DNA from 3 places in the Exiguobacterium sp. EF_C8 genome. Region 1 is predicted to be linked to each of the others. Evidence: riboswitches for the same ligand, from Rfam matches in the RefSeq annotation. Region 1 holds a riboswitch; each other region holds the start of a gene.
The links. Region 1 has a riboswitch for S-adenosylmethionine ahead of ACY2IG_RS16185 (LLM class flavin-dependent oxidoreductase). Riboswitches for the same ligand answer to the same signal wherever they lie in the genome.
Positions count from the first base shown of each region.

Region 2: another riboswitch for S-adenosylmethionine. It lies ahead of ACY2IG_RS15005 (alpha/beta hydrolase); the one in region 1 lies ahead of ACY2IG_RS16185 (LLM class flavin-dependent oxidoreductase).
Region 3: another riboswitch for S-adenosylmethionine. It lies ahead of ACY2IG_RS14235 (methionine ABC transporter ATP-binding protein); the one in region 1 lies ahead of ACY2IG_RS16185 (LLM class flavin-dependent oxidoreductase).

Region 1 covers NZ_CM143264.1:3,064,440-3,069,615, reverse strand. The annotation lists gene ACY2IG_RS16195 (DUF817 domain-containing protein) at 4-789, shown strand; gene ACY2IG_RS16190 (DUF975 family protein) at 983-1,621, shown strand; SAM riboswitch class I at 1,731-1,833, shown strand; gene ACY2IG_RS16185 (LLM class flavin-dependent oxidoreductase) at 1,909-2,961, shown strand; gene ACY2IG_RS16180 (ATP-grasp domain-containing protein) at 2,964-3,911, shown strand; gene ACY2IG_RS16175 (SRPBCC family protein) at 3,987-4,454, shown strand; gene ACY2IG_RS16170 (NUDIX domain-containing protein) at 4,679-5,059, opposite strand; gene ACY2IG_RS16165 (ABC-F family ATP-binding cassette domain-containing protein) at 5,125-5,176, opposite strand, start outside.
Region 2 covers NZ_CM143264.1:2,847,665-2,852,840, forward strand. The annotation lists gene ACY2IG_RS14990 (MetQ/NlpA family ABC transporter substrate-binding protein) at 1-153, opposite strand, end outside; gene ACY2IG_RS14995 (methionine ABC transporter permease) at 173-823, opposite strand; gene ACY2IG_RS15000 (methionine ABC transporter ATP-binding protein) at 813-1,841, opposite strand; SAM riboswitch class I at 1,928-2,031, opposite strand; SAM riboswitch class I at 2,281-2,382, shown strand; gene ACY2IG_RS15005 (alpha/beta hydrolase) at 2,450-3,208, shown strand; gene ACY2IG_RS15010 (thymidine kinase) at 3,292-3,906, opposite strand; gene ACY2IG_RS15015 (DedA family protein) at 4,090-4,740, shown strand; gene ACY2IG_RS15020 (type B 50S ribosomal protein L31) at 4,776-5,021, opposite strand; gene rho (transcription termination factor Rho) at 5,113-5,176, opposite strand, start outside.
Region 3 covers NZ_CM143264.1:2,689,154-2,694,329, forward strand. The annotation lists gene ACY2IG_RS14225 (alpha-glucosidase) at 1-1,147, opposite strand, end outside; gene ACY2IG_RS14230 (aminotransferase class I/II-fold pyridoxal phosphate-dependent enzyme) at 1,296-2,483, shown strand; SAM riboswitch class I at 2,546-2,650, shown strand; gene ACY2IG_RS14235 (methionine ABC transporter ATP-binding protein) at 2,735-3,748, shown strand; gene ACY2IG_RS14240 (methionine ABC transporter permease) at 3,738-4,403, shown strand; gene ACY2IG_RS14245 (MetQ/NlpA family ABC transporter substrate-binding protein) at 4,431-5,176, shown strand, end outside.

The DNA.
Region 1 (5,176 bases):
AGGATGAAAGCGATCCGACACCTGATTCGTTTTACATACATAGAAGCCGTCTGTTGCGTCTTTCCCGTCATGATTTTCGCAGCGCTTGCTCTTTCACGTTATCTTCCTGCTGAACCGGTCGCTCGATACGATCTCCTGTTGCTATGGTGTCTTCTCGTCCAAATCGTCTTACTTGTCACGCGTTATGAAACGCTGGAAGAGTTCAAACTGATCTTACTCTTTCACGTGATTGGTCTAGCACTTGAACTGTTCAAAGTGAACGTTGGGTCTTGGAGTTATCCGGAACAGGCTCTAACGAAAGTGGCTGGTGTTCCTTTGTATGCAGGATTCATGTATGCAAGTGTCGCAAGTTATGTCTGTCAAGCGTTCCGAAGATTTCATTTACGCTTCACAGCATTCCCACCACCTTGGCTTGCGATCAGCGTAGGCAGTCTCGTCTATCTCAACTTCTTCACCCACCACTGGATCTTCGATGCACGCTGGCTATTGATGGTCCTCGTCGTCCTTGTCTTCTATAAGTCATGGGTTCATTTTACGATCGAGCAGACGATCTACCGGATGCCGCTCGTCCTGTCTTTTTTACTGATCGCGTTCTTTATTTGGATCGCTGAGAATATCGTGACGTTCTTTAAAGGGTGGGTCTATCCGCATCAGGAAAGAGGATGGGAAGTCGTTGATCTCGGAAAGTTGTCTTCTTGGTTCCTGCTTGTGATCATCACGGTCCTGATCGTCATCGTCGCGAAATACAAGCAACGGGATCCGGCTGTGGAGATATATCAGCGTACATAGATAAAAAACATGACATTTCGTTTGTGATGGAGCGCTTCGATGTTCAACGTTCGTTCTAACATGTGGACGACAACTTGAGCGTGTTTGGCTCAACCAGTGACGAGACGGGAAATTATTGAAAAAAGAGTGAAACATTAGAAGTTTTAAGCCGTAGAGTAAGGTGAGAACTTATTTTTCAAGGAGGACCTTACTCATGTCATCTCAATTAAAAAAAGCAGCGAAGGAGTCGCTCAGCGGTCGTTGGGGATTTGCAGTCCTAGCTTTTCTGCTGTTTAGTATTATTCAGGGTGTTCCTAATTTATTTGGATCGGATATCGATGAGCCGTCTAGTAGTATAGATCTCGTTGTATCATTGGTGTCGATTTTATTGATTCCAGTAGGAGTCGGTTGGACATGGATTGCCATGTCGATTGCTCGTGGCGAAGAAACGAAAGTGACGGATTTGTTTGAGCCATATGGTATGTTCCTGAAAGTGGTGGGGCTGGCCATTGTTCAGTTCATCTTTATCGCGCTCTGGACGTTACTCTTAATCATCCCTGGTATCATCAAGTCATTCTCTTACTTGTTGACGTACTACATCCTTCGGGATGAGCCGTCAATCGGTATTCTCGAAGCAATTACACGCTCACGGCAACTCATGGATGGACACAAGATGGAAGCATTCTTGCTCTTCTTATCGTTTATCGGTTGGGCGTTGCTTGTTATCGTTACGCTTGGTCTTGCTGTCCTATGGGTCGGACCATACTTCAGTGTCACGCTTGCCAAATTCTACGATCGTATTCGTGGGGAGCAGGCGCCAGAGCAGACATCAGATTTCGTCGCACCATACTAATTCCGAATCCCGACACTACGTCGGGATTTTTCTTTGGAATAAATCCGATAGGAAAAGACGGTTTAATGGTTGCTTTAGTTCAATGAATTCTGTACGATGAATGCAACACATCTTATCTAGAGAAGTCGAGGGACTGGCCCGAAGACACTTCAGCAACCCCGCTATGGCGGAAGGTGCTACTTCCAGGAAGGAATACCTTCTGAAGATAAGAGCGGACAGGACAAGATACCGTCGCTCTTTTCGAACTTCGAAAAGAGCGTTTTTTTTATGATAAGGGGGACGATGGAGTGGAGTATGGTTTTTGGTTACCGATTTTTGGGGGATGGTTACGTAACGTCGAGGATGAACAGATGCCAGCGACATTCGATTATGCGAAACAAGTCGCACAAACAGCTGAACGCATCGGCTTCTCGACGACGTTGATTGCGGAATTGAACTTGAACGATATCAAAGGCATCAAGGAACCGAGTCTTGAGGCATGGACAACGGCAGCGGCGATTGCTGCAACAACAGAACGCCTTGAAATCATGACAGCGGTTCGTTCCGGGTTCCATAATCCAGCGACGACGGCGAAGATGGCGGCAAACATCGATCAGTTGAGTGGAGGGCGATTTACGCTCAATGTCGTCTCAGCCTGGTGGGCAGAAGAAGCAAAACAATACAACGGTATTTTTACTGCACACGATGAACGCTATGCCCGAACGGAAGAGTTCGTCACGGTCATGAAAGGACTATGGGCAGATGCGTCACCGTACAGCTTCTCCGGCAATCACTACACGATCGAACAGGCAGAACTCCATCCGAAACCCGTCCAGCGTCCGGGGATTAAGCTCTACGCTGGTGGAGAGAGTGAAGCCGGAAAACGGACGATCGTCGAACATTGTGATGCCTACGTCATGCATGGAGGCACTGTTGAAGAAGTAGCTCATAAAATCAATGATATGAAAGTACGCCGGGAAGCGACGGGACACGCACCGCTTGAGAGCTTCGGTCTTGCTGCCTACATCATTTGTCGGGATACGGAAGAAGAAGCGCTTCTTGAGTGGCAACGCATCACGGACGTTAAGGAAGACAGCGCCGGTTATGCCGGTTATCAAGATTTCATCAGTAAATCGCAACTCGAACAACAGGTCGAACGAAATGATTATTCCGTCTCGAACCGTGGTCTGCGACCGAACTTGATCGGAACACCAGAACAGATTGCCGAACGGATTCTAGCGTTCGAAGCCGTTGGTGTCACGTTGCTCTTGTTACAATTCTCACCACAACTTGAAGAAATGGAACGCTTTGCCCGTGACGTAATGCCACTGGTCGAAGCGAAACGAAAGGTAGGTCAATAATCATGACAAAAATTCATATTCTCCACGAAAACCAAGAATGGACGGATCATCTCATCAAACGTCTCGAAGAACTCAAGTTGCCGTACGAGCAGTGGCACTTGAATGAAGGAATCGTACCGTTAGATGAACTGCCGCCAGAAGGTGTCTTTTACAGTCGTATGAGTGCGTCTTCGCATACGCGGGGGCATCGTTATGCGCCAGAGTTGACGGAAGGGGTCCTCGCTTGGTTAGAAGAGCATGACCGGACTGTCTTTAACGGAACGCGTGCGCTCCGTCTTGAAGTCAGCAAAGTTAATCAATACACAGCGTTACGTAAGGCTGGGATTCGTGTACCAAAGACAACGGCTGCTGTCGGACGTGATCAAATCGTACAAGCAGCAAAAGAAATCGGTGTTTCGTCATTCATCACGAAACATAACCGTGCCGGGAAAGGTCTCGGCGTCCAGTTATTCCATTCGATTGAAGCACTTGAAGCTTATCTCGATGGTTCGACATTCGACGAACCAGTCGATGGCATCACGTTGATTCAAGAGTACATCCAAGCACCAGAACCTTACATCACGCGGTGTGAGTTCGTAGGTGGAAAATTCGTCTATGCGGTCCGAGTCGATACGTCGGAAGGATTCGAACTTTGCCCAGCTGATGCGTGTGTGATTGATGACTTGTTTTGCCCAGTTGGTGAAGAAGCGCCGCAAACACCGATGAAGTTCCAAATCGTTGAAGGCTTCGATGATCCAATCATTGAAAAGTACGAAGCGTTCCTCCAAGCGAACCAGATCGCGGTCGCAGGTATCGAGTTCATCAAGGATGCGTCAGGTACGATCTATACGTATGACGTCAATACGAATACAAATTACAATTCGGATGCTGAGGCAGCTGCAGGACGCTACGGCATGCTCGAACTGGCAAAGTTCCTCGGAGCTGCACTTGAAACAAGCACAGTAAAATAAGAATCGGCTCCCGCCCTGTCACCGGACGTTAAAAGACCGGATGACGGGGTATTTCTATAGAAAGGGGGCGGATCTATGATTACGTGGAGAGAAGAACGACAGCTCGATATCCCTATTGAGGAAGCATGGCACTTGTTTGATCACACGCGGCTGCAACGTCTGATTCCGAACGTCGTCCAGCATGAGGTGATTGAACGAAAACCGGGTGTCGTCGGTTCGACGTATCGTCAAACGTACATGCAGGGCAACCGACTCGAAACCTACATCGTGACCGATTTAGCCTATACGAATGAGCCGGACTTTAAACAAAATACGATTGGATTCACGTTAGCTAAAATATTTAAGATTGAGATGACGTTTACGCTCAAACCACTTGGACACGCTCGTTGTCTGTTGATTTATACAGGAAAAAATGAAGGGGCAAACTTCGTTGGGAAAAGTCTCTTGTCACTCGGTGGCGAACGAGAAAACGAGAAAATTGTTCAGGGCTTGTTGCAACGTGTCGAAGAAGAGGCAGCGAAACAAAAGAAGAACAATGCATGAAAAAACGGATTCCCGCGCCTGAGAATCCGTTTTTTCATATCTTATCGATTCGTATACGATTTGTGACCACTCGGTAAAACGGATAGAGTCGACACCTTGATAACGTTCTCGTTTTCTATCGCTGGATCGAGCGATTTTGGATTATCAAAAAGCTTAGTTACCGACTACTATTTTTAAGTATAAATACGGTTATTAAATTTTCATTTAAATCAAAGATTATATCGTTACGATAGTCGACGCAAACGAGAAATCTGTGAATCATCTTGAAGCTCCTTTAATGGTCGAAACCGAACAGCTCGTAATTCTTGTTGATCAAGCGATAGTTCAGGATCGATCCCGAGTCGAGGTTCAGGACTATCTAAGACACGGCGAACGAGAAAACATGTCTCTGTTCCTTGATCCATTGAAATCTCGTAAAGTTTCCGTTCGACCGTGACGTGAAGATGCGTTTCTTCTAACACTTCTCGCACGACGGCATGCTCTTTAGTTTCACCGTTCTCGACACCTCCGCCGGGTAACGTCCAAAATGTCCGGGAAGGGGTATGTAACTCGACCATTAGAATCTGTTGCTCTTCAATCAACGCAGCGCATACGCGATGTCGCATATCGCATTCCTCCTTCAACGTGTTCAAAAAAGAGACCGAAACGACAGTTCCGGTCTCTTTTAAAATCATTGTGCGTATAACGCTGTTAATTGCTGTTGGATCGTATCGTTGTTCAAA
Region 2 (5,176 bases), 220 kb from region 1:
CTCCTTTTCCGCTTTTTTCGCGACGTAATCCCATACTTGAGTGTCTGAACCGCTGACCCCGAGCTTGATCGTCTTTTCTTCTTCTCCTGATGCTGAGCACCCGGCAAATAAAATCGTCGTTAATGTTGCTCCAATCGCTACTGCTTTTTTCATGGCTGAATCGCTCCCTTGATTAATGTCTTCTGATTTTTCGTGCGACGATGTTGCCTGTCGTCTGTAAGCCTTGGACTAAGATAACGAGAATCCCGACCGTGATGATCATGACTTTCGTGTCGAACCGTTGATAACCGTACGTAATTGCTAAGTCACCCAAACCGCCACCACCGATGGCGCCTGCCATCGCCGACGCCCCGATCAAGCCGACTGTTGCAATCGTTAAATTAAGGATTAGTGAACCGAGTGCTTCCGGCAGAAGGAAGCGGAAAATCGTTTGGAATGGCGTCGCCCCCATCGCTTCTGCTGCCTCAAGGACGCCTTTATCGACTTCAAGTAACGAGCTCTCGATCAGACGCGCCATGTACGGTGCGGCGTAAAAGACGAGCGGGACGATGGCGGCTTCGGTTCCGATCGACGTCTGGACGATCAACCGTGTCAACGGGATGATCGCAACAAGTAAGATGATGAACGGAATTGAACGGAAGATATTGACGATACTGTTGAAGAATGTGAACAGCGGGACGTTCTCGAGCAATGCCCCTTTCCGGGTGACGACGAGCAGGATGCCGAGTGGTAAACCGATCAAAGTCGAAAATAATAACGACACTGACACCATCGTCATCGTCTGCAAAAATGCTGTCCAGATATCACTGTAGTTAACTAGCATCAGCAAGCACCTCCTCGACGGTCACCTGTGCCTGATCGATGTACTGTAAGGCCCGTTTTACTTCGATTGTTTCACCGATCAGTTCAACAAGTAATGTACCGAACGGTGTTTCCTGTAACTCCGTGATGCTACCGTGCAGGATGTTGACATCGACGTCGAAGCGTTTTGCGACTTGCGATAAGAGTGGTTGCCCGGTGTGATGTCCGAGAAAATGAATCTTATAGATCGGATGCGCATTCCGTGACTCGATCAACTGACGAATTGATGCCGGAATTTCATCATGCATGACGGAGCGGACGAAGTTTTTCGCTGTCTCGGTCTGCGGATTCGAAAAGACATCAAAGACTGTTCCTGACTCGATCAGCTTCCCAGCTTCGATGACGGCGACCCGGTCACAAATCTCCCGGATGACGCCCATCTCATGGGTGATCAAGAGAATGGTGATCCCGTATTCCGCATTGATGCGTTTTAATAACTGGAGAATATGATGTGTCGTCTGAGGATCGAGTGCTGACGTCGCTTCGTCACATAAGAGCACGGATGGTTGCGTCGCTAGTGCCCGGGCGATGCCGACACGTTGCTTTTGTCCGCCGGATAATTGATCCGGGTAATGATCCGCCTTGTCCGCGAGATCGACGAATTCGAGTAATTCCGTCACCCGGCGACGAATCTCGTCTTTCTTGATACCTGCGAGAACGAGTGGTTTCGCAACGTTCGTAAAGACCGTGTTTGCATTCAATAGATTGAAGTGTTGAAAGATCATCCCGATCCGCTGTTTCGCTTGGCGTAATTTTTTTGGTGATAGTTGTGTTAAATCCTCCCCGTCGACCGTCACTGTTCCTGACGTCGGTCGTTCTAACAGGTTGACGCAGCGGAGCAATGAACTTTTCCCGGCACCGCTAAAGCCGATGACACCGAAGATTTCGCCTTTCTCGATCGTCAGGTCGACACCGTCGAGTGCTGCGATCGTCTGATCCTTCGTGACGTACGTTTTTTTGACTTGATGAAATGCAATCATTCCGTTTTCCCCCTTCATTCAACAAAAAAGGTCCCTTCTTGAGAAACAAGAAGAGACCTGGATCCGCACAGTGGCAGAATCCACTCCACTCATCTCTCAGACATCTGTCTGATGGAATTGGCACAGTGCTCATAATGAGTCTGTTGCCGAGGTTTCGTAGGGCCAGTCCCTCCACCTCTCTGGATAAGTATTGCGGTATGAAATTCGTATGTGTGTTGTTGCGTTGTTGCTTATGTCGTAAAACTAATTTTTACATTACGGGTCGAACCTTTAAAAGTCAACCAACTTTGCAAAAATAATCCATTTGGCGCATATCGATTGAGTCATAAGTTATGAGTTAGCTGAAAGAACAAATCACGATTCGTCCAGAACGATTTGACAAGGCATTTTCGGTCGTGCTACCATCGTTTCAATGATTAATCCGACAATTCCAATATGATATTTATCAAGAGTGAACGAGAGACCTGGCTCTATGACTTCACGGCAACCTGCAATCTGTAAGGTGCTCCGACCAGCAAAGCGCGGCTTTGGATGATACGGTGAAAAACTCGTGGGCGTCCAAGCAATGACGTTGACGAGTTTTTTTCACGAATGGAGGAAAAATAGTAATGATGAACTATCCTGTATTGACTGGTGCTGAAGCATTTTATCTTCAAGGTGGACCGATCGGCATTTTAATCTGTCATGGTTTTAATGCGACCCCGCAAAGTGTTCGGGATGTCGGTGAGGCATTTGCTGCTAAAGGATTCACTGTCTATGCTCCACGTTTGCGTGGTCACGGGACGAACGTCCGTGAGTTCGAACAATCGACTGCTCGATGTTGGAAGCAGAGCCTGCAAGACGGCTATGCACGTTTACAAGAAACATGCGATCAAGTCTTCGTCATCGGTCAATCAATGGGCGCGACGCTCGCACTATCGCTCGCCGCTGACGGGATTCCATTTTCAGGCATCATTACGATCAATGCCGCTCTCTCCGTTCCGTCTTATGAAGCACTGTCGTTTGAAGATGGTCCACAATACCTACCTGAAGGGGCACCGGATATCAAACGGTCTGCTTTCGAAATCATCTATGACCTCGTTCCGAGTCGTTGTGCATTCGAACTCGTCCGCTTGATGGATGAGACGAAAGGACGCCTTGGATCAATCCTTCTACCGACATTGATTCTTTACTCGGCGACCGATCACGTCGTTCCGCCGTCGAGCTCGGATTATCTGCATCAGCATATCGGGACGAATGATAAACGAAGCTACTGTCTCCTCAACTCGTACCACGTCGCGACCCTCGATCATGATCAGGATTTGATCGTGCGTGAGACGATTCGTTTCATCGAACGCTCGAGCCGTTTCTCACAAGAAACGGGATAATAAAAAAAACAGCTATTCGTCTTCACTTAGAAGCGAACAGCTGTTACATCAAAGGACGACCATCATCGGTTCGTCTTTTTTGTTTATCCTTTTTGGTGTTGCATCGTTTGGAGCGGCTTCGGCTTTCCTGGCACTTCATGGCAGTGGCGGCACCGTGGCTCATACGATTCTGAAGCGCCGACTAAAATGATCGGATCATCATAGTTCGCTGGTTTTCCATCAATCAAACGTTGTGTCCGGGAAGCCGGATCGCCACATGAGAGACAGATCGCCTGAAGTTTTGTCACAAATTCTGCGCGCGCCAGTAATTCCGGCATCTTGCCAAATGGCTCTGCCCGGAAATCCTGATCGAGTCCTGCACAAATGACGCGTTTTCCGTCTTGCGCAAGTGCTTCGATGACTTGAACGATCTCATCATCAAAGAATTGAACTTCATCAATTCCGACAATTTGTGTTTCTTGCGCTACTGCTGCATAGAGATCACGACTCGTCGCCATTGGAATCGCCACGACGGAATTTCCGATGTGAGAGACGACATGCTCTTCATGGTACCGGTCATCGATTGCCGGCTTGAATACTTGAACGGGCAGTTTGCCGTACTGTGCCCGTCTGACACGACGAATCAACTCTTCCGATTTCCCGGAAAACATACTGCCACAAATTACTTCGATCCAGCCGTACTGATTTATTACATGCATCATCGTCCGACACCGTCCTCTAAAAATAGTCACTTTAACGAGTATAGCTCGAAACGGTATTGAGAAAAAGGGTTGACTTCCGGAAATCAAAATTCATTTTTTCTTTACCTAGAATTTTTGTCCTTTCATTCCAACCTTCATCCATTTCCTGTACACTAAAGAAGAAGATTCTCGCGAAAGAAGGTGTCCCCGATTCATCATCTCTTACATGACATTCTGCACCAATATGGCGCCCTTGGTCTTTCCGTCCTTCTCGCAGGTGGTATCGTGGGATTGCCGGTTCCTGATGAGACCTTGCTCGTCCTGTCCGGTTTTTGGATGCATCAAGGCAATCTACCGCTGTTCGGTACGATTCTTGCCGCTTACGCTGGCAGTTGCATTGGAATGACGATTAGCTACGTGCTGGGCTTAAAACTCGGCATGCCCCTGTTGCATCGCGTCGGACCAAAGATGCGCATCTCAGAAAAACACATTCTCTCCGCTGAAGCCGGATTTCGTCGTTACGGCAAATCGGTCTTGATCATCGGTTACTACATACCTGGTCTTCGCCAACTCTCTGCCTTTTTTGCAGGTGTTTCAAAAATGCCGTTTCGCATTTTTGCGAGTTACGCGTATACAGGTGCTTTGATTTGGGTCAGTGTGTTCTTGGGCGCCGGCTACTTTGTTGGTCGTCATATCTCGTTCCATAAAATCGTCGACTACATCTTGGCACATCCAGATGCTATGCCGTACTTGATCGGGATCGTCGGCGGGATTGCTTTCTCGTTCGTCTTAAAGACGTACCTTACGTACCGTTCGCAATTCAGTCTATACAAAAACAGCCTGCTTCCGTAATGGAGGCAGGCTGTTTTTTAAGAACCGGCAAGTAATTACTTGCGGCCGTATTTTTTGTTGAAGCGATCGACACGACCATCTGCCGCGTTGAACTTTTGACGACCTGTGTAGAATGGGTGCGAGTCTGAAGACACATCCACACGGATGAGTGGGTACTCGTTACCATCTTCCCAAGTGATCGTTTCGTTCGAAGAACGAGTAGAACCGCTTAAGAATTTGTACTCAGTCGTTGAATCCATAAATACTACTTTGTTGTAGTTAGGGTGAATTCCTTGTTTCATGGTTGATTTCTCTCCTTCCGCCCTGGTCCATTTGCTGAGCCAGAGTAAGTTACCTTCCTATACTAAACGATTTTTTTACGCGTCGCAATAGTTATTTTTCCGTCGTCGTTTCCTTCTTGACGGTACGCGGTTTAGCAGGTGCACGTCGGACCGTC
Region 3 (5,176 bases), 380 kb from region 1:
CGCCGCCAGCGACGCGCTCTTCATATCGATTGCGAAAGGCGACGTCTTGATAGAGCGACGGATCCGAGAAGCGAATCCCCGTCATCCCAATCTCTTCTCCTTGATACACGTATGGAATGCCAGGTAATGTATGCAACATCAAACCGAGTAGTTTCGCACTCTCGACTCGGTATCGTTCACTGCCGAAGCGGGTCACTTGTCGCGTATGATCGTGGTTGTTGAGAAACTGTGAATTGACGCCTAACGGATACAAGACGTCATACCATCGTTTCTGAATTTCCTTGAAACGTAAAAGATCCATCGCCTCCATGTCGTCCGCGATTTCGAAGTGAAACAGCGTTCGAAGTTCTTCACGTTCTTCACTGACATATAACAGACCGTCTTCTGGACCGACGAACGGAATCTCACCGACCGTGAACAAGTCTTTCCCGGCAAGGACGTTCGCATGCATTTCCTGAAGGAAGTCGTGCACACCTGGTTGATTCCCGAGATACGATAGATCAAACGGATTGACGACATCCTCAAGCGAACGTTTTTTGATCAAGTTGATGACGTCCATCCGGAAACCGTCAATCCCTTGAGCGATCCACCAGTTCATCATGTCGTAGATCGCTTGCCGGACAGCCGGTTGTTCCCAGTTTAAGTCCGGTTGCTCTTTCGCAAAGGAATGGAAATAATATTGTTCGCGCTCTTCACTCCACGTCCACGGGCTCGGCGCAAAGTACGACCGCCAATTGTTCGGAGGCGTCTCTTTCGTTCCATCTTTCCAGATGTACCAATCATCCTTGTCGTGGATTCGGTCCCGCGACTGACGGAACCAGTCATGCTGGTCACTCGTATGATTGACGACCAAATCAAGAATTATCTTTAAGCCGCGTGCGTGAGCCGCTGTGATCAACTCTTGTAGATCGCCCATCGTCCCCGCCTTGTCCATGATCGTGTAATAATCGGCAATATCATAGCCATTATCGATGTCTGGAGAACGGTAACATGGATTTAACCAGACGATATCGACACCAAGCGATGCGATGTAATCTAGCTTGTCGATGACACCTCGCAAATCACCGATGCCGTCCCCATTCGAATCCTTAAAACTGCGCCAATAGACTTGATAGACGACTGCTTCTTTCCAGCTAGCTCGCTTCATCTCCTCACTCCTCTCCCTACTCTCTATTCCCGCTCCACATATCTGTACCTGTTTATTGGACGATTTTTTTGAATCTCAAAAAAGTTCTTTTCTTTTGACTGAATATTCGTTATCCTTGACGACAATACTACTAAGGAGGCACACATCCATGAAACATTTCGCTCCATCCATCGCCATCGATCGGCTTCCTGCTCCCGTTTTCGCAGAACTTGCGAACCGAATCGGTGCTGTGAAAGCTGCCGGACATGATGTCATTACCCTTGGTCAAGGAACACCCGATCAAACGACGCCCGTACATATTCTCGACGCCTTGAAACAGGCGATCGATGAGCCAACAAACCTTCAATATCCACCATTTCGTGGACATGATTTTTTAAAGCAAGCCGTCGCGAGCTTTTATGCGAACGAATTCGGCGTCACGATCGATCCGGCAACCGAGGTCGCAATTCTTCTCGGTAGTAAAGCCGGAATCGTCGCCTTACCACAAACGATCGTCAATCCTGGAGAAGGTGTCATCGTCCCGGATCCGGGGTACCCGGATTACCTGTCTGGAGCAGCACTTGCTGGTGCTTACCCGATTACGCTTCCATTGCTTGAGAAAAATAACTTCCTGCCGGATTACGATTTACTTGATACGACAGATGTCGAGCGCGCCCGGATGTTGTTCCTCAATTACCCGAGTAATCCGACAGGTGCGACAGCGACAGCAGAAGCCTTCGAACAGACAGTTGCCTTCGCGGATGCCCATGATATTTGTGTCGTCCATGATTTAGCCTACGGTGGCATCAGCTTTGATGGTCCCACACGAAGCTTCTTGCAGACGGAAGGGGCGAAAGATGTCGGAATCGAGTTGTTCTCACTCTCGAAACGCTTCAACATGTCTGGCTTCCGAATCGCTTTCGCGATCGGAAATCCGTCCGTCATCTCAAGCATCGAGACGTATCAGGAACATCTCTACGTCAGTGCCTTCACACCGATCCAACATGCAGCGACCGTTGCCCTGACGAGTGACCAAACATGTGTCCGTGAGTTAAGTAGCTTATACGAAACACGACGCGATGCATTGTTCGCGAAACTCGATGCAATCGGTTGGAGCGGACCACGACCGGGCGGTTCCTTCTTCGTCTGGCTCCCCGTGCCGGAAGGATACACGTCCCAAAGCTTCACGGATCATCTGCTTGACGAAGCACACGTCGCCGTTACCCCTGGATCATTCTTCGGCGAATACGGCGAAGGCTACGTGCGGATCAGCTTAATTGCTGACGTCGAACGGCTAGAGGAGGCCGTCGACCGAATCGGAACGCTCAACCTGTTCCGGACACCCGTTGCGGAATAATTCTGAAAAAATATTTGACAGATGGGAATCATTTCCGTTAAAGTAAATCCCAACAGCATAACTACTTATCGAGAGCGACCGAGGGATTAGGCCCAACGACGTCCGGCAACCACCTATCAGGAACGGTGCCACATCCTACAGAATGGATTCATTCTGAGAGATAAGTTACGAAATCTTACACTTTCGTCGCTTTTTTCTGGTTGCTCTGCTACTAGGAAAAAGCGACTTTTTTTGTACAAGGAGATGAGCAAATGATTGAATTCAAACAGATTACGAAACGGTTCGTCCGAGACCGGACCCCGATTTTCGCATTACGGGATGTCGATTTGACGATTCAAAAAGGAGAAATCTTTGGGATCATCGGTGAATCCGGTGCCGGTAAGAGTACGTTACTTCGTCTGATCAACGGTCTCGAGCATCCGACACAAGGAACGGTCAAGGTCGACGGTGTCTCGCTCGGTGGGATGTCAAAAGCAGATTTGCGTCAACTTCGTTTGCGGACAGGAATGATCTTTCAGCATTTCCAATTGATCCAGTCGCGTAATGTCGCAGATAACATTGCTTTCGCACTGAAGGCTGCTGGCGTCAAACGAGCAGATTTTCCGGAACGGATCCGTGAACTCGTCTCACTCGTCGGACTCGAAGGATTCGAAACGAACTTCCCGAGTCAGTTGAGCGGCGGACAAAAACAGCGCGTTGGGATTGCCCGGGCACTCGCGAATGATCCAACCGTCTTGTTATGTGACGAAGCGACCTCTGCCCTTGATCCGGTCACGACGCTGCAGATTTTAGATTTGTTGAAAGATTTGAATGAACGACTCGGATTGACGATAGTCCTCATCACGCATGAGATCGATGTCGTCAAACAGATTTGCCATCGTGTCGCGGTCATGTCGCAAGGGGAAGTCGTCGAAGTCGCCTCTACATACGATTTGTTCAGTCAAGCCAAACATCCGGTGACACAACATTACGTCGACACGGCACTCCAGATCGAGCTACCGGAACGCATCTTGCAAGCGACACCGGGAAAGATCATCCGCCTGCAGTTCACGGGCGAGAAGACCGGTGAAAGTACGTTATCGGAAGCCATCCGTCGATACGATATCTCGGTCAGCATCCTGCACGGAAAAGTCGATTACATCCAAGACGTCGCTTTTGGTGTCTTAATCGTCAGCTTGACGGGATCCTCCGATCAAATCGCACCTGCCCTCGACTGGCTTGCGGCGGAACTTCATACACTCGAGGTGATTCAGGATGTGGCTTGATCGTATACAAACGATGTTACCCGAGTTGTTGAAGGCACTTGGTGAGACGGCGTGGATGGTTGGCATTTCGCTTGCCTTCGCATTGGTCGTCGGGATTCCACTCGGGATTCTCCTGTTCGTCACCGACCGCGGTTTATTCTTTCAAAACATTGCCATCCGACGTGTCCTTGACTTCGTCGTCAACATCGTCCGGTCCTTGCCGTTCATCATCTTGCTTGTTGCCCTCATTCCATTAACGAAGTTCTTGCTTGATAATACGATTGGTCCGACGGCAGCGTCCGTCAGCCTTAGTGTCGCAGCGATTCCGTTTCTCGCGCGCCTCGTCGAAACATCACTCCGTGAAATTCCACCTGGTCTGATCGAAGCAGCGGAAGCCTGCGGAGCGAAACCATTACGGATCATCGTCAGTGTCCTCTTACCGGAAGCACTCCCTGGCATCATTCAGGGCATCACATTAACGACGATCAGCTTAATCGGCTTCTCGGCGATGGCTGGTATCGTCGGCGGTGGAGGTGTCGGTGACCTCGCGATCCGTTTCGGTTACTATCGCTACGATAATCTCATCATGATCGTGACGATCGTCGTCCTCATCGTCATCGTCCAGAGCATTCAAGCACTCGGCAATCAACTAGCGCGAAAAACAGACAAGCGCTAATCATACATATAAAGGGAGAGTTGAATCATGAAAAAACGATATGCCTTTTTAGCGACAGCCTTACTCGGTGCAGGAATCCTCGCAGGATGCGGAGACAGCAGCGCTGATGAAAAAGACAAGACGATCAAGATTGGGGCGACAAGCGGTCCTTATAGCGACATGGTCAAACAAGCGATTCAACCGCAACTCGAAAAGAAAGGCTATAAAGTCGAAATCGTCGAATTCAGCGATTATATCCAACCAAACATCGCACTCGGTAGTGGCAATATCGATGCTAACTTATTCCAACACTCGATTTACCTGAAGACGTTCTCTAAAGAAAAGAAGCTCGACCTTAAAGGACTCATCACAGTCCCGACGGCACCGATGGGACTGTATAGTAAAACGGCGAAGACACTTGACGACGTCAAGACAGGCGCTGAAGTCGCGACACCGAACGATCCAACGAACCAGGCACGCGCGCTGAACCTCTTGGCAGAACAAGGCTGGATCGAACTGAAGCCAGATGTCGATCCACTGACCGTCTCAGAGAAAGATATCGTCAAAAATCCGAAGAAACTCGTCATCAAGCCGCTTGAAGCAGCGCAACTGCCACGTGCCATCGAAAGCGTTGATGTCTCAGCAGTTCCAGGGAACTTCGCGCTTGCTGCGAAATTCGATTTACTCGATGCGTTAGCACTTGAGACGATGGACGAGCAATACCGGAACCTCATTGCTGTCCAAACGAAAGATGCAGACTCACAAGTCGCAAAAGACCTGAAGACAGCTGTCGA